DNA from 3 places in the Streptosporangium sp. NPDC000095 genome. Region 1 is predicted to be linked to each of the others. Evidence: riboswitches for the same ligand, from Rfam matches in the RefSeq annotation. Region 1 holds a riboswitch; each other region holds the start of a gene.
What was found. Region 1 has a riboswitch for S-adenosylmethionine ahead of thrC (threonine synthase). Riboswitches for the same ligand answer to the same signal wherever they lie in the genome.
Positions count from the first base shown of each region.

Region 2: linked by a shared signal. The riboswitch ahead of ACFY3V_RS28240 (aminotransferase class V-fold PLP-dependent enzyme) and the one ahead of thrC (threonine synthase) in region 1 are both predicted to bind S-adenosylmethionine.
Region 3: linked by a shared signal. The riboswitch ahead of ACFY3V_RS03805 (glutathione S-transferase C-terminal domain-containing protein) and the one ahead of thrC (threonine synthase) in region 1 are both predicted to bind S-adenosylmethionine.

Region 1 is NZ_JBIAZS010000023.1:85,706-91,307, reverse strand. It holds gene ACFY3V_RS35970 (RNA polymerase sigma factor) at 226-783, shown strand; gene ACFY3V_RS35965 (S1 family peptidase) at 1,093-2,631, shown strand; SAM riboswitch class I at 2,913-3,053, shown strand; gene thrC (threonine synthase) at 3,068-4,357, shown strand; gene ACFY3V_RS35955 (MoaD/ThiS family protein) at 4,380-4,655, shown strand; gene ACFY3V_RS35950 (cold-shock protein) at 5,014-5,214, shown strand.
Region 2 is NZ_JBIAZS010000014.1:98,339-103,940, reverse strand. It holds gene ACFY3V_RS28250 (cytochrome P450) at 1-631, opposite strand, end outside; gene ACFY3V_RS28245 (TerC family protein) at 651-1,634, opposite strand; SAM riboswitch class IV at 1,876-1,991, shown strand; gene ACFY3V_RS28240 (aminotransferase class V-fold PLP-dependent enzyme) at 2,044-3,351, shown strand; gene ACFY3V_RS28235 (NADH-quinone oxidoreductase subunit D) at 3,369-4,553, shown strand; gene ACFY3V_RS28230 (acyltransferase) at 4,757-5,602, shown strand, end outside.
Region 3 is NZ_JBIAZS010000001.1:920,703-926,304, reverse strand. It holds gene ACFY3V_RS03820 (ATP-binding cassette domain-containing protein) at 1-423, shown strand, start outside; gene ACFY3V_RS03815 (ABC transporter permease) at 501-1,250, shown strand; gene ACFY3V_RS03810 (DUF402 domain-containing protein) at 1,271-1,792, opposite strand; SAM riboswitch class IV at 1,845-1,957, shown strand; gene ACFY3V_RS03805 (glutathione S-transferase C-terminal domain-containing protein) at 1,997-2,932, shown strand; gene ACFY3V_RS03800 (FAD/NAD(P)-binding protein) at 2,929-4,686, shown strand; gene ACFY3V_RS03795 (ABC transporter substrate-binding protein) at 4,683-5,602, shown strand, end outside.

The DNA of each region.
Region 1 (5,602 bases):
GGTTAACCGGCACCGCAGCGGGGTGTCCTCGCCCTTCGGGTCAACGAAAGAACGGTGTTCAACGAATTGTGTCAGCTCTTGTCGGCAGGTGAAGTGATGAGGCTCGACGTATCACCCTTTTGGCGGCAAGAAGGGGAGGGCTTTGGCAGGGAGAAGGGGAGGGGCGCCGTCCGAGGGCCGGACCATAGGATGTCCAGCGACCGTGACCGCTGATGGGGGCCCGTGATGGCGCTGGACGAGACGACCGAGGACCTGGCCCGATCGGCCGCCCAGGGCGACCACCGCGCGCTCGGTGAGCTGCTGAGGCGGATCGAGCCCGCCGTGCTCAGGCACTGCGGCCGGATCCTTCCCTTCAGGCAGGACGCCGAGGAGGCCTGCCAGGACACCCTGCTCGCGGTGGCGCGCAACATCGGCCGTTTCGAAGGGCGTGCCCGGTTCAGCACCTGGCTGCACATCGTGACCGCCAACTGCGCGAGGACCACCTATCGCTCGCTGAAGCGCCGCGCCGCCGAGCAGAGTTCGGACGAGCTGCCGCTGCAGAAGCCGGATGTCGCCCGGGTGAGCGTGATCGCCGGGTCCCGGCTGGACCTGCTCGACGCGATGGAGGCGCTGGAGGCCGAGAAGCCGGAGCTCGCCCAGGCGCTGGTGCTGCGTGACATCTGCCAGCTCGACTACAACGAGGTGGCCGAGCAGCTCCGGATCCCGCTGGGCACCGCCAAGTCGCGCATCCACCAGGCGCGCAAATACGTCCAGGGCGCCCTGGGCGACGCCTACGGCTTCTGATCCCGACTTCGATCCCGGCCGCTCGGCTCGATTTCGCTCTCGGGAGCCCGGTCCGGGTTCGTCCTGGTCGTCCGGCTCCGAGGTTGATCTCGGCCGTCCGGTTCGAGAGGGGCAGCCCGGTTCGGGAAGGGCCGGATGGTTCTGGAGGGGCCAGGGCCGGTGGGAACCGTTCGTGAACACCTTCCGCGTGGCGCGCGGCTTCGGCGGCCTTGTCTGATCTAGAGTGGCGTTGCCCACGTCACGTGATCAATGGGTGACATGCAGTGACCTCCCCTCGCGCTTCACAGGCAAAGGTCGAGGAGAACCCACATGTCCCGCAGACACGTCCTCATCGCATCATGCGCCCTGACCGCAACCGCGCTCGCCCTGGCCGCCGTACCGGCCGGCGCCGAACCTCAGGCGGCGGACGCCCCGGCCACGCACGTCGTCCCGTCCGCGGAGATGGCCGTGCCGGTCGCGTCGGTCGCGCTGAAGCCGCCGCCCGGAATGATAAGGGCGCTCGTACGCGACCTGCGCCTCACCCCGGCCGAGGCCCAGGTACGCCTGCTCAACGAGGCCCGCCTATCCTCGGTCGCGGCGCAGCTGAACAGAAGACTCGGCTCCAGTTATGGCGGCACCTGGCTTCGGGGAAACACCGCGAGCACCCTGGTGGCGGCCACCACCAGTGTTACCGACATTCCCGTGATCCTCGCGGCGGGTGCCGAGGCCGAGGTCGTCGCCAGATCGCTGGAGGAACTCACTGGGATCCAGGAGAAGATCAACCACTCCAGCGCATCGTCGCTCGTGTCGAGTGTGCGTCTTATCGACGTGAAGAGGAACAAGGTGGTCGTCCTCTCCCCGAAACCCGATGCGGCTGAAAACCTCGTCCAGAGCACCGGTGTGGACGAGGAGGCAGTGGTCGTGCTGCCCAGTGCCGAGACTCCCCTGCCCCTGTACGACCTGGTGGGCGGTAACGCCTACTACATCGGCGCCACCAGCCGATGCTCGATCGGCTTCTCCGTGCTCAAGGGCACCCAGCCGGGCTTCGTCAGCGCGGGCCACTGTGGAAAGAGCGGCGACGTCACCACCGGCTACAACCGAGTCGGCCAGGGCGTTTTCCAGGGGTCCACCTTCCCCGGCAACGACTACTCCTGGGTCGCGGTCAACTCCAACTGGACGCCCACTCCCGCGGTGGACAACGGCCAGGGCGGCACCGTGCCCGTCGCCGGAGCCACGGTCGCCATCGAGGGGGCGTCGGTCTGCCGGTCCGGCTCCACCACCGACTGGCACTGCGGCCTCATCCAGCAGCGCGGCGCCAGCGTCACCTATCCCCAGGGCACCGTCTCCGGGCTGACCCGCACCAGCGTCTGCGCCGAGCCCGGGGATTCCGGCGGCTCCTTCATCTCCATCGACCAGGCCCAGGGCGTCACCTCGGGCGGCTCCGGCGACTGCACTCAGGGCGGCACCACCTACTTCCAGCCGATCGGCCCGATCCTCACCGCCTATGGCCTGACCTTGAGGACCGTCGCGGGCAATCGGCCACCGCCGGTCTCGGGCACCTGCACCGGCTTCCCGAACACCTACACCGGCACCCTGGCCAACGGCGCGTCCGCCTACCAGCCGAACGGCCGCTACTACAGGTCGACCAAGGGGGGCATCCACAAGGGCTGCCTGGACGCCGACGACGGCGTCGACTTCGACCTGTATCTCCAGAAGTGGAACGGCGGGAACTGGTCGGTCGTCGCCACCTCCGACGGCCCGAGGACCGACGAGAGCATCTCCTACACCGGCACGCCCGGCTACTACCGCTACCGGGTGGTCTCCTCGTCCGGCGTCGGCGCGTACACCCTGGGGTTCAAGGCGCCGTGACCGCCGACCGGACGCCGCCCGCGGGGCGCGTCCGGCGACGACCGGAAGGGGTGAGGCTCCCGCAGGGCGGACGATCACCGAGGATCGTCCGTCCGGCGGGGGCCTCACCTGTCCTTTCACCTGTTTTTCCAGCCACGCCGCCTGTCTCGGGGGCGGAGGAACGGATCCGGCTGTCCGCTGGATAACACGCCTTATCTCGCACAGTGAGACATGAAGTCAGGAGGGCGGCAGGGCGGGGTAGAGTGCTCAAGACCTGCGCGTCAGGTTTCCAACTGAATATCTGCTCATCCAGAGGGGTGGAGGGACCGGCCCTGCGAAGCCCCGGCAACCATCCCGGTTCACGACCCGTGATCTGAACGAGGTCGACCGGGACAGGTGCCAATTCCGGTCTGTGACCAGGGTGGTCCAGACGAAGATGAGGGAAAGGCCTCGCTTCATGGCGCTCGCAACCACTGAGAACACCACCTCCTCCGCTCGTGCCGACGGCGCGCGCGACCGGCGCTTCGGCCCCGCCGTGGCGCTGTCCTGCCGGGAGTGCGGTGCCCGCTACGACCTCGGCCCCAGCTTCGCGTGTACCGAGTGTTTCGGGCCCCTTGAGATCGCGTACGACTTCGGGCGGGTGACCCGGGAGCGGATCGCCGAGGGGCCGACCAACATCTGGCGCTACCGCTCGCTGCTGCCCGTCCCCGAGGACGTGGCCGCCAAGCCCAACATGGCACCCGGCTGGACCAAGCTCGTCAACGCCGGCAACCTCGCCCGCGAGCTGGGCATCCGCTCGCTGCACGTGAAGGACGACTCCGGCAACCCCACCCACTCCTTCAAGGACCGCGTGGTGGCCATCGCCGTCGAGGCGGCACGCAACTTCGGCTTCCACACCCTCTCCTGCTCCTCCACCGGCAACCTCGCCGGCGCCGTGACCGCCGCCGCCGCGCGGGCCGGGCTGGACGCCTGCGTGTTCATCCCCTCCGACCTGGAGCAGGCCAAGATCGTCATGGCCTCCGTGTACGGCGGCAGGCTCATCGGCATCGAGGGCACCTACGACGACGTGAACCGCTTCTGCTCTGAGCTCATCGGCGACGAGCTGGGCGACCAGTGGGGCTTCGTCAACGTCAACCTCCGCCCGTACTACGCGGAGGGTTCCAAGACGCTCGCCTACGAGATCGCCGAGCAGCTCGGCTGGCGCCTTCCCGACCAGATCGTCATTCCGGTCGCCTCCGGCTCGCAGCTCACGAAGATCGACAAGGGCTTCAAGGAGCTGATCGCGCTCGGCCTGGTCGAGGACAGGCCGTACAAGATCTTCGCCGCCCAGGCCGAGGGGTGCTCCCCGGTCTCCTCCGCCTACAAGGCGGGCCACGACGTGATCCGGCCGGTCAAGCCGGACACGATCGCCAAGTCGCTCGCGATCGGTAACCCGGCCGACGGACCGTACGTCCTGGACATCGCCCGCCGCACCGGCGGCGCGGTCGAGGACGTCACCGACGCCGAGATCGTCGACTCGATCCGGCTGCTGGCGAGGACCGAGGGCATCTTCGCCGAGACGGCGGGAGGCGTCGTCGTCGGGGTGCTGCGCAAGCTGGTCGCCTCGGGCACGCTCGACCCCGACGCCGAGACCGTGGTCCTCAACACCGGTGACGGTCTCAAGACCCTGGACGCGGTGGCCGCGGAGGCGCGCCCGACCGCAGTGATTCGACCCTCTCTTGACGCATTCCGTGCGGCTATCGCCTAGAAATCGTGAAAGGTACTGAATTATGAGCGTTTCTGTGCGGATTCCGACGATTCTCCGGACTTACACCGATGGTGCCGCCGAGGTGAACGGAGAAGGCGAGACCCTGCGCGATGTTCTTCAGAAGCTCGACGCGGACTTCCCGGGGATCGGTGCCCGGATTCTCGATGAATCGGGAAAGATCCGACGTTTTGTCAATGTCTACGTTGGGGATGAGGACGTCCGTTTCGCCGACAACCTCGACACGGCGACGCCCTCCGGTGTTCAGATCTCCATCATCCCGGCGGTGGCCGGAGGCTGACTCCTTCGCCCTGACGCGGCCCTGACCGCCTCGCGTCGCACCGCGTCATCCCCAGGGGCACCCGCGAATCCACGGCACCCGCCCGGCTCCGGCCGGGCGGGTGCCGTGTTTTATGACAGAAGCTCATATTTGTCGCGTGCACGAATAATGTAACCCCTGACTAACCAGCAGTGATGATGAAACTTTCTCCTCGTGATAAAAGCTCTCGTAAAGAGGTAGTTTGGTGCTTGACTCTGTTGCCCGACCGCTTCCCACAGGTATGGTCGGAACGATCGACGTGGCGAAGTCCGCCCCGGAGATTGGGGACTTCGCGAGAGGAATGGGCGTCGTCCTTTAAGACCAGTAAGAGGAGTCGCAAGTGGCGCAGGGCACCGTCAAATGGTTCAACGCGGACAAGGGCTACGGCTTCATCGCGGTAGACGGTGGTAAGGATGTGTTCGTCCATTACTCCGCGATCATGATGGATGGCTACCGCGCCCTGGAGCAGGGGCAGCGGGTCGAGTTCGAGATCACCCAGGGGCAGAAGGGTCCCCAGGCGGAATCCGTCCGGGCGGTCTGACGCGGCCGTTTCATGAATTCGCAGGGAGGAGTCGGCGGGTCCCGAGGTGTCGCGGTCCGCTGAACCCCCACCGCCCAGGCCCGGCTCGCCCTCATCCGGCGAGCCGGGCGTTCGTGTCGTTCGGGCATCCGCCAACGACGGCAATGACGGCAGTGACCCCAAAGGCGCCAATGCCTCCCAAAGGCCCCGATGATGACCCATCGCGTACGCCGACGTGGCGCGGGATCTTCGCGGACATGACGAGAAGCTGAAGATCGTCCCACGCGCGGCCCAGGTCAACGGGGCGCGGCTTGCACTCGTCGGGGTAGAGTGCTAAACAGATTCTTGGCACTCACGCATAGAGAGTGCCAATCCTGGATCGAGGCGATGGGGCCCGCCGAACGGAGTC
Region 2 (5,602 bases), on a different contig from region 1:
CGTCACCGGGGTCGGCCCTGCGGGCGCGGGCCAGCTCGACGAGATAGGCGGAGAACTCCTCGGCCGCCCGTACGGCGGTGTGCTGGGCCTCGACCGACGGCTGGAGCTCGTACATGCCGCAGATGTCGGCCGACCAGGGGCGCAGCAGGTGCCGGTCGGCCTCGGGGATGCCGAGCATCTCGGCGATCACGGTGACCGGGAGCGGCTCGGCGACCTCGGCGATCAGGTCGCCTCCGCCGCGCTCGACGAAGACGTCCACGAGCTCCTCGGCCATGCGGGCGATCTTGGGGCGGAGGGCCTGGACCATGCGGGGGGTGAACGCCTTCGAGACCAGCCGCCGGAGCCTGGTGTGCACCGGCGGCTCGACGTCGAGCATCCCTGCCCTGATCACCCGCCAGAACGGGTCCTGGAACTCGGGGTCGTCCGGCCTGCCGAACTCCTGGTGCGAGGCCACGTGCAGGTAGGACCGGCCGAGCCTGCGGTCTCGCAGCAGCGCGTTGACGTCGGCGTGCCTCGCCACCAGCCATTGGCCGGTCGGCTCGAAGAAGCCGACCGGCCGCTCCCGCCTCAGCTCGTCGTAGACGTCGTAGGGGTGGGCGACGAATTCCGGATTCCAGGGATCAAAGCGCACGTAAACATCGTAATCCTGGTCAGGAGTCGGGCCGCTTGTCCGAATTTCCCTTTTCGGGTGATTCATCCACTTCGCCCGCAGGACCGGTCCGGCTCGCCGGAACCCCCTGAGGCACCGCGGCCGCCGACGCCTCCGAACCGGCCCGATGCGTAGGATCCACCGAGTCCTTCGGGTCCTTCCGGTCCGTGCCGTCCATGCCGTCCGTGCCGTCCGTGCCGTCCGTGCCGTCCACCGAGTCCGTACGACCCGACTGGTCCTCGGCACCGTAGCGAGAACGCAGCTCGACCGGCTTACGCCTGCCCGCCTTGCCGCGCATCCGGATGTTCAGCAGCTCCACCAGCAGCGAGAACGCCATCGCGAAGTAGATGTAGCCCTTGGGGATGTGCTGCTCGAACCCCTCGGCGATGAGCACGACGCCGATCAGCACCAGGAAGGACAGGGCGAGCATCTTGATGCTCGGGTGCCGGTCCACGAAGCGGCTGATCGGCCCGGAGGCGATCAGCATCACGATGACCGAGACGATGACGGCCGCGATCATGACGCCCAGCTCGTCGACCATGCCGACCGCGGTGATCACCGAGTCGAGCGAGAAGACGACGTCGAGGATCATGATCTGGATGATCACCGAGGTGAAGGACGCCGACACCTTGCCCTCGGAGTGGTGGGAGTCCCCCTCCAGGCTGCTGTGCATCTCGTGGACGCTCTTGCCCAGCAGGAACAGGCCTCCGAGTATCAGGATCAGGTCGCGCCCCGATATCCCCTGCCCGAAGACCTCGAACATCGGCGTCGTGAGCCTCACCACCCACGACAGCGCGAACAACAGGAGCAGACGGCTGAGCAGGGCGACGGAAATACCGATCTTGCGTGCCCTGTCACGCTGCGCGGGCGGGAGCTTGCCCACCAGGATCGAGATGAAGATGATGTTGTCGATCCCCAGGACGATCTCCAGGGCGACAAGGGTGAAAAAACCTATCCATATCTCGGGGTTGGTCACCCAATCCATGGCCTTCTCCTTCTTCGGCCGATTTCTTCGGCCAACGCTCGAACGCGCGATCATCCAGCCGGCTGAACCTTCTTCGGCTGACTCCAGGACGACCGGGAAAGGCCCCGAGTTCCTTCCTTTCATCACAACTCGCCGTCAATTCGCCGGACGCGCCCAGGCGCCCGCTCCTGCCCCGGATACCGGGACGATCACCTTTCGGACTTGCGGGCCACCGCGGGACGTCGGTTATAGTGCCTCCGTAGGTCATGAGTGCCAGTGACAAGCCCCGGCTCGCTGGCCGGCAACCCTCGCGTCCGCGGCGGGGTGCCCCGGGTGAGGACCTGGTCCGGCACGAGGTGTGCCGGGCAAGCGCGGGCTCCAGGCACCTATGCCATGGGTTGGGGTCCGATGACCTCGAAGGAGCCATGGCGTGTCCACCCTCACGATCAGCACCCCCGCCACCCCCGCCACCCCGGCCACCACCGCCGTCCCCGAGACCCGCGCGTCCGGTGACCGGCCGATCCCGGCCGTGCTCGGCTCGGACCTGGAGGTCCCGGTCAGGGGCGGCAGGCTCGTCCGCTACGCCAACCTCGACTACGCCGCGAGCGCCCCCTGTCTGGAGCCGGTGAGCGCCGCCGTCGCCGCCGCGCTCCCGGCCTACTCCAGCGTCCACCGCGGCGCCGGGTACGCGTCCCAGCTGACCACGGCCCGCTACGAGCAGGCCAGGCACACGGTGCGGGCCTTCGTCGGCGCCCGCCCCGACGACTCGGTGATCTTCACCCGCAACACCACGGACGCGACCAACCTGCTGGCCCGTAGCCTGCCCGAGGGCACCACCACCGTGGTCTTCGACACCGAGCACCACGCCTCGCTGCTCCCCTGGGAGCGGGTCGTGCGGCTCGCGGCCCCCGCCTTCCCCGGCGAGGCCGTCCGCGCCGTCGACGACGCCCTCGCCTCGATCGACGGCCCCAAGCTGCTCGTCGTGACCGCCGCCTCCAACGTCACCGGGGAGCTGTGGCCGATCGCGGCGCTCGCCCACATCGCCCACCGCCACGGTGCCCGCGTCCTCGTCGACGCCGCGCAGCTCGTCCCGCACCGCCGCCTCAACCTGACGGCCCTCGATCTGGACTACGTGGTCTTCTCCGGCCACAAGCTCTACGCGCCGTTCGGCACGGGCGCGCTGATCGGCCGTTCCGACTGGCTCGCCGACGCCGAGCCGTACCTGCGGGGCGGCGGGGCGGTGAAGGCCGTGAACGACGACGACACCGAGTGGCACGACGACCCCGAGGCGCGGCACGAGGCCGGAACCCCGAACGTGCTGGGCGCCATCGCGCTCGCCGCGGCCTGCGACGCGCTGTCCGCCACCGGCTGGACCCCACTGGTCCGCGAGGAGGAGCACCTCCTCCGGCGCCTGAGGGCGGGCCTCGCAGGTATCCCCGGCGTCCACGAGCTGTCCCTGTGGGGCCCGGACCACCCGCGCGTCGGCATCGTCTCCTTCGTGGTGGACGGCTTCACCGCCCGCGAGGTCGCCGAGGCCCTGTCCGGCGACTACGGCATCGGGGTCCGCGACGGCAAGTTCTGCGCCCACCCCTTCGTACGGCACCTGCTGGGCGCCAAGGACGGCGGCTGCGACGACGTCACCGCCTCCGCCGTCCGCGCTTCCATCGGCATCGGGACCACCTCCGAGCACGTCGACCGACTGATCGGCGCCCTGCGGGATCTTGCCTCGCGCGGCTGACGTGACAGCATGGCCCTATGACTGAAGGCGCGCGCCGTGAGCTGAGCGTGGGGATGGGGGCTGGAGCCGAGGCCGTACGGGGGGCGGACGGCAAGGACCTCGCGACCGAGGACATGGTCCTCAACATCGGGCCGCAGCACCCGTCCACGCACGGTGTGCTGCGGCTGCGGCTCACGCTGGACGGGGAGCGGATCAGCTCCGCCGAGCCGATCGTGGGCTACATGCACCGGGGCGCCGAGAAGCTCTTCGAGGTGCGCGACTACCGGCAGATCATCGTGCTGGCGAACCGGCACGACTGGCTGTCGGCGTTCGCCAACGAGCTGGGCGTCGTGCTCGCGGTGGAGCGGATGCTCGGCATGGAGGTGCCGGCGAGGGCGGTCTGGACGCGCACGCTGATGGCCGAGCTCAACCGGGTGCTCAGCCACCTGATGTTCCTCGGCTCCTACCCGCTGGAGCTCGGCGCGATCACCCCGGTCTTCTACGCGTTCCGGGAGCGCGAGACCCTCCAGGCCGTGATGGAGGAGATCTCCGGCGGGCGCATGCACTACATGTTCAACCGGGTCGGCGGCCTCAAGGAGGAGATCCCCGCGGGGTGGACGGGCCGGGTCGCCCAGGCCGTGGCCGACGTGCGGCGGCGACTGCCCGACATCGAGAACCTCATCGCCGACAACGAGATCTTCCTCGCCCGCACGCGCGGGGTGGGCGTCCTCGACCGCGAGACGATCATGCAGTACGGCGTGAGCGGCCCGATCGCCCGCGCCTCCGGCGTCGACCTCGACCTGCGCAGGGACGAGCCGTACCTCGCCTACGGCGAGGTGCCGGTGAAGGTCGTCACCCGGTCGGCGGGAGACTGCCACGCCCGGTTCGAGGTGCTGCTCGAACAGGTGAAGGTCTCCCTCGACCTGGCCGACGCCTGCGTGGAGCGGCTCGTCGACCTGCCCCCGGGGCCGGTCAACCAGCGTCTGCCCAAGGTGTTGAAGGTGCCCGAGGGCCACACCTACGCCTGGACGGAGAGCCCGCTGGGCCTCAACGGCTACTACCTGGTCTCGCGCGGGGAGAAGACGCCGTGGCGGATGAAGCTCCGCTCGGCCTCCTTCAACAACGTCCAGGTGCTGCGCGAGATGCTCCCCGGCCACCTGGTCTCGGACATGGTCGCCATTTTGGGCTCGATGTTCTTCGTCGTCGGCGACATCGACAAGTAAGGCACGGTTGCAACCGCATGATCGAATCCGGCGGAGACCAGGAGAGGGCGACCCCTGTACCCTCCACACCTCTTCCCGCGCCCTCCGCCCCGAAATCCCGGGAAACCCCCGGAACACCAGGGACACCAGGAACCTCTGGGACTTCGGAAACCACCGAGAGCCGCTCCGGAAGCACCGCGACCTCGGATTCCGTACCGGCCGAGGTGCCTCCCGCCACGGACGGGCCGCGGCGGGACCGCTACGTCGACTGGCTGCGCGCGCTCAGCCTGATCGTCGTGGTCGTCTGGCACTGGGCGTTCACGATCCTGCAGTGGGGGCCCGACGGCCCCTCGCCGACGAGCCCGCTGGGCTTCACCTCGGGGCTGTGGATCCTCACCTGGCTGCTGCAGGTGCTGCCGCTCTTCTTCTACGTGGGCGGATACGTCCACCTCCTGTCGTGGAACCGGGCCTGCGAGCGCGGGGTCGGCATCGGCACCTTCGTGTGGCGGCGCATCCGGAGTCTCGCGATCCCCGCGCTCGCGCTCGCCGGGACCTGGATCGTGTTCGGTGTGATCGTGACGTGGGCGTTCGGGATCGAGTGGATGGGCCGCGTGGTCCTGCTCGTCATCAGCCCGCTCTGGTTCATCGGCGTCTACCTCGTGCTGATCGCCCTGCTGCCGATCTCGCTCTGGCTGCACCGGCACTACGACGTGCTCGCCCTGATCTGGCTGGCGGGGGCGGCGCTCGTCGTCGACGTGCTGCGGCTGCGCTACGGGTACGAGGCCGTGGGCTGGCTCAACATGATCATCGTCTGGGGGCTCGCCCACCAGGCCGGATTCTTCTACGACCGGGTGGTGGCGCTTCCCCGCCGCTTCGACGTCGCCATCCTGTGGACCGGGCTGTTCGCCCTCTTCGGCCTGGTCTACTCGGGCATCTACCCCGGGTCGATGGTGGGCGTTCCCGGCGACAAGCTGTCCAACATGGCGCCGCCCACCTTCGTCATCGTGGCCCTGCTGATCTTCCAGATCGGCCTGGTGGAGGTGCTGAGGCCGTCCATGGAACGCCTGCTC
Region 3 (5,602 bases), on a different contig from region 1:
GTGATCACCCGCCTCGCCGACTCGGGGACGACGGTCTTCCTCACCACCCAGTACCTGGAGGAGGCCGACAGCCTCGCCGGCAGGATCGCGCTGCTCGACGGCGGGCGGGTGGTGGCGGAGGGCACCGCCGACGAGCTCAAGGCGAGGGTCGCCGCCTGGCGGCTGAACCTCGTACTGGCCGACGCCGGCTCGTTCGCCGAGGTGACGCGCCTGCTCGGTGCGCGTGCCGTGCACGCCGATCCCGCCAGGCTCACCGTCGAGGCGGCCACCGACGGGAGCGCCGCGCAGATCCGCGCCCTGCTGGACGAGGTGGATCCCGGGCGTTCCGCGGTCGAGAGGTTCACCGTGCGAGGCGCCACGCTCGACGACGCGTTCCTCGCCCTGACGGACAATCCGACGGACAAGGAGCGGGCCGGTGTCTGACCTCACGGTGATGGACGTCTCGACAATCGAGGAGCGGCGAGTGTCCGGTCCCGTGGTCGAGTGCGGGGGGCGGGCCGGTGTCTGAGCTCGTCGCCTGGCCGGTCATGACCGGCCGCGCCGTCCGCCTGTCGCTGCGCAACCTCGACGCGCTGATCACCTCGTTCCTGTTGCCCGTCATGATCATGCTGATGTTCGTCTACCTGTTCGGCGGCGCGATCCAGACCGGCACCGACTACGTCACCTACGCCGTCCCCGGCGTCCTCGTCATGTGCGCCTCCTACGGCGCCTCCCTGACCGCGGTCGCCGTCAGCCAGGACATGAGCCGGGGGATCGTCGACAGGTTCAGGTCGATGGACATCGGGGGGGCGGCGTTCCTGGGCGGGCACGTGGCCGCCAGCACCGTGCGCAACCTCACCTCGCTCGTCATCGTGTTCGTCGTCGCCTTCCTGCTCGGTTTCCGGGCGAACGCGGACCTGGCGGGCTGGGCCGCGGCGGCGGGCATCCTGGTGGTGTTCGTCCTGGCCGTCTCCGCGGTCTCCGCCGTGGTCGGCCTGCTGGCCAGGACGCCGGAGGCCGCGGGCGGCTTCACCTTCGCGGTGATGTTCCTGCCCTACCCGAGTAGCGCCTTCGTCCCGGTCCACACCATGCCCGCGTGGCTGCACGGGTTCGCGGAGAACCAGCCGGCCACGCCGATCATCGAGTCCGTGCGCGGCCTGCTGCTCGACACGCCCGTGGGGAGCGACCCGTGGAAGGCGCTGGCCTGGTGCGGCGGTTTCCTGCTGGTCTCGGCGCTGCTGTCCGGCAGGCTGTTCCGTAACCGCGCCTGAGGTGGCCGGAGGGGACGCGCTCAGCTGACCAGGGTGAGCCAGTGCGGCGCGTCCCCGAAGGGGGCGGTTCGGGTGGTGACCGCCTCCATCAGCCAGGCGGCCGAGGCACGGGCGTGCTCGACCACGTCGGGCGGGTAGGCGTACCTGACCCGGTGCTCCTCGAACTCGTCCTCGTCGTCCAGGAAGACCCGGCTCAGGCGGCCCTTCAGCAGGTTCTCGCGGACCCTGATCACGTCGAGGTCGAGGTCGATCATGGTGACCTGGCCGTCGCTCCACCGCGGCACCGTGGAGATGTCGCAGTAGATCTCGTGCTTGTGCGGTGCCGTGTTGAACGCGGCCGTCCACCAGGCGTCGCGAGGGAAGAGCATCACGAACGGATGAGGCCAGGCGACTGCGGGGCCGTCGCCCTTGTGGCCGACGGAGTTGGCCACGCAGCCCGTCCACACCCCGTGCTCGTCCTCGCCGAGCAGCAGGCCGCGGTGGTGCCAGTGCAGTGACCCGTCGTACTTGCGGTAGACCACGTTCACGCTCTCATAGGACATTCCCCGACATTAAGGCTTGACAGAGATCTATGTATTTCCTACCTTCTAAATAGGTTAAGAGTGTCAGTGCGAAGCCCCGGCTGGCTGACCGGCAACCCTCGCACCGCGGCGGGGTGCCCCCGGGGGAGACCAGGCGGCACGGTGGGCGTGCCGCAAGCGCGGACCCCCTCACCGGGGTCACCACGACATGTCCGGGAGCGCCAGATGCCGAAGAGCAGCACACTGAACCACGCGAGCCCCGTCGACCTCGACACCCACGGCCACTACCGGCCCGGTGGCAGGCCCGGCCTGCGCTACCCCTTCACCGGGCGGATCGGCACGACCGCCTTTCCCGCCGAGCCGGGGCGCTACCACCTCTACGTCGCGGCCGTCTGTCCGTACGCGCAGCGCGCCGCCATCGTGCGCTCCCTCAAGGGACTCCAGGACGTGGTCTCGCTCTCCTACGTCGACGACGAGCGCGACGGACGCGGGTGGGCCTTCCGTGAGCGGCGCGGGGCCGACCCGGTCAACGGCTTCACCACCCTGCGGCAGGCGTACGAGACGACCGAGCCCGGCTTCGACGGGCACGTCTCCGTACCGGTCCTGTGGGACAGGACGAGCGGCCGCATCGTCAGCAACAACTTCCCCGACATCACGATCGACCTCGCCACCCGGTTCGGCGGCGACCCAGAGGCCGACCTCTACCCCGAGGAGCTCAGGCCGGAGATCGACGAGCTCAACACGAGGATCTACGAGATCGTCAACACGGCGGCGGGCCGCGTGGCGTCGGCCACCACCGAGACCGCGTACACCGAGGCGCGCGCAGAGGTGATCGCCTTCCTGGACGAGCTGGACGACCGGCTGACCGACCGCAGGTACCTGTTCGGCTCGGGGATCACCGAGGCGGACGTACGGCTCTGGCCGACCCTGCTCCGCTTCGACCTGAGCGACAACCCGGCGGCCAGGATCAGCGAGCGCCCGCTGACCGCCTTCACCAACCTGTGGGCCTACGCCAGGGACCTGTACGCCCACCCCGCCTTCCGCGAGAACACCGACTTCACCGTCATCTCCCCCTTCCGCGGCGAGACCGACCCCTGGCGTGTCCCGGTCGAGCCGCTGTACGCCGACTGGGACGAGCCGCACCGCAGAGCCGCCGTATGAGCGCCTCGATCGCCGTCGTCGGCGCGGGACCGACGGGCACCTGCCTGGTGGAGCGGATCTGCGCCAACGCCGCCGACCTGCTCGGCTGGCCGTCGCTGGACGTCCACGTGATCGACCCCCACCCGCCGGGCGGCGGGCGCGTCTGGCGGCGCGACCAGCCGGACCTGCTCTGGATGAACTCCACCGCGGCCGACGTGACGCTCTTCACCGACGAGTCGGTGCGGTGCGAGGGACCGATCCGCCCTGGTCCCACGCTGGCCGAATGGCTCGGCGGAGACCCCGGCAGGTTCGCCACCCGCCCCGCGCAGAGCGGCTACCTCTCCCACGTCTTCCGCCACACGGTGGCGACCGCGCCGCGCGGCGTCCGGGTGCACGTGCACGCCACCCGCGCCGTCGACCTCGCCGACGTCCCCGGCGGCCAGGCGGTGAGGCTGGAGAACGGCGGGACGATCGAGGTCGACGCGGTGATCCTCGCCCAGGGACACGGCGACGTGACCCCGACGAGTGAGGAGGGCACGCTGGCCCGCCTCGCCACACGTACGGGGCTGCGCTATCTACCCACCGGCTACGCGGCGGACCTCGACCTGGACGGCATCCCCGCGAGGGAGCCGGTGATCGTACGGGGGATGGGGCTCGCCTTCGTCGACCTGATGGTGCTGCTCACCTCGGGCCGGGGCGGCCGGTTCGTCCGCGAGTACGACGGGGAGCTCGTCTACCTGCCCAGCGGGCAGGAGCCTCTCCTGCACGTGGGTTCGCGGCGCGGGGTGCCGTACCACTCCAAGACCGGCTACTCCTTCAAGGGCGCCCGCCCGCCGGTGCCGCGCTTCCTCACCCGCGAGGCGCTGGGCGAGGGACCGTGGGACTTCCGCAGGGACGTGTGGCCCCTGGTCGCCAAGGAACTGGCCTTCGCGTACTACCACGAGCTCATCACCGCCCACCCCAAGCGCGTCAAGCTGGGCTGGGAGGAGTTCGAGGAGGGCTTCGCGGCCGAGGAGTGGCGCAGCCTCGGGATGCGAAAGCTGATCCGCCAGGCCGTGCCCCGGCACCCGGACCGGCTCGACTTCGACCGGCTCGACCGGCCGCTGGACGGCATCCGGTTCGGCGACCACGCGGGCCTGCAGAAGTGGATGCACGGCTATCTCGCCGTCGACCTGGAACGGCGCTCCGACCCCACGCACAGCGCCGACCACGCCATGATCCTCGGACTGCTCTCCGTCTACGGCGTCCTCGCCGAGCTGGGCATCTCCGACCCGTGGTTCGGCGGCTTCTTCAGCTACGTCGCGAGCGGCCCGCCGGGACCCCGGCTGGAGGAGATGCGCGCCCTCGCCAGGGCCGGGGTGGTCACCTTCCTCGGCGCGAACCTCAAGGTCGACCACCATGAAGGACGCTGGCGGGCACAGAGCCCCACCGTGCCCGGCGGCGTCGCGGCCACCACCCTCGTCGAGGCCCGGCTGCCCGCGCCCAGCGTGAGCCGGGCCGTCGACCCGCTCATCAGCGCGCTCCGCGACCGCGGCGAGCTCGACGAGGAGTCGGGCCTGGTGAACGTGCGGACCGCGGACCGCCGCCTGCTCGACAGGTCAGGCAGCCCGCACCCCCGCAGATTCGCCCTCGGCCCCTGGGTCGTGGGCGGCAGGGCCACCGCCGGCTTCGCCAGGCCCCGCCTCAACGCCCCGCTCTTCCGCCACGCCGACGCCCTCGCCCGGATCGTGCTCTCCGAGGCCGCCGGAACCCAGATCAGACGGCACGTCGCGTGAACCACCCCGATCGCCATACCCGGCGTGTCGTCGAGCCGGCCGGACGCGCCGTACCGAACAACGCCGCACAACACGCCGTACAGAACAACGCCGTACAGAACGCCGTGCAGAAGCACGTCGCGGAGAAGCACGTCGTACAGAAGCGCAAGGAGAAGAACGTGAAGTTGCGATGGGGCGCCCTGACGCTCGCCGGAGTGCTGGCGCTCGCGGCGTGCGGAGCCGAGAGCGGGGCCCCGAGCGCGAAGGCCGGTGCGGACGGCGGTGGCGACGGAGGATCGCTCGTGTGGGCGGTGGAGACACAGCCGATCACCTTCAACCCGCACCAGTGGGGCCAGAACAAGGCCCGCCTCCTGGTCCACAACCAGTTCGACGCACTGATCGCCCGGGGCGTGAACGGTGAGTTCCTGCCCTGGCTGGCCACGTCCTGGAAGGTGTCGGAGGACGGCCTGACCTACACCTTCGAACTCCGCGACGACGTCACCTTCCACGACGGCGAGAAGTTCGACGCCGCCTCGGTGAAGGCGAACCTCGACCAGCTCGTCGCACCCGGCTACAACGCCGCGCTCAGCGCCATCCAACTGCGCAACTTCGAGAAGGCCGAGGCGACCGCGCCGTACACCCTGAAGGTCACGCTCAAGGCCCCCGACGGACTGTTCCTCGACTTCCTCTCCTCCCCGTACGCGGGCCAGGTCTCCCCGAAGTCGCTGAAGAACGCGAAGGACCTCAAGGCGGGCGGCGTCGACGTGGTCGGCACCGGGCCGTTCATCCTCGACCGGTTCACCCCCGGCCAGGAGGTCCACTACAAGCGCAACCCCGACTACAAATGGCCGCCCACCGGCGCCGCCCACCAGGGACCGGCGCACCTGGCCGAGATCACCTACCGCTTCCTGTCCGAGGCGGCGGTACGGGTCGGCGC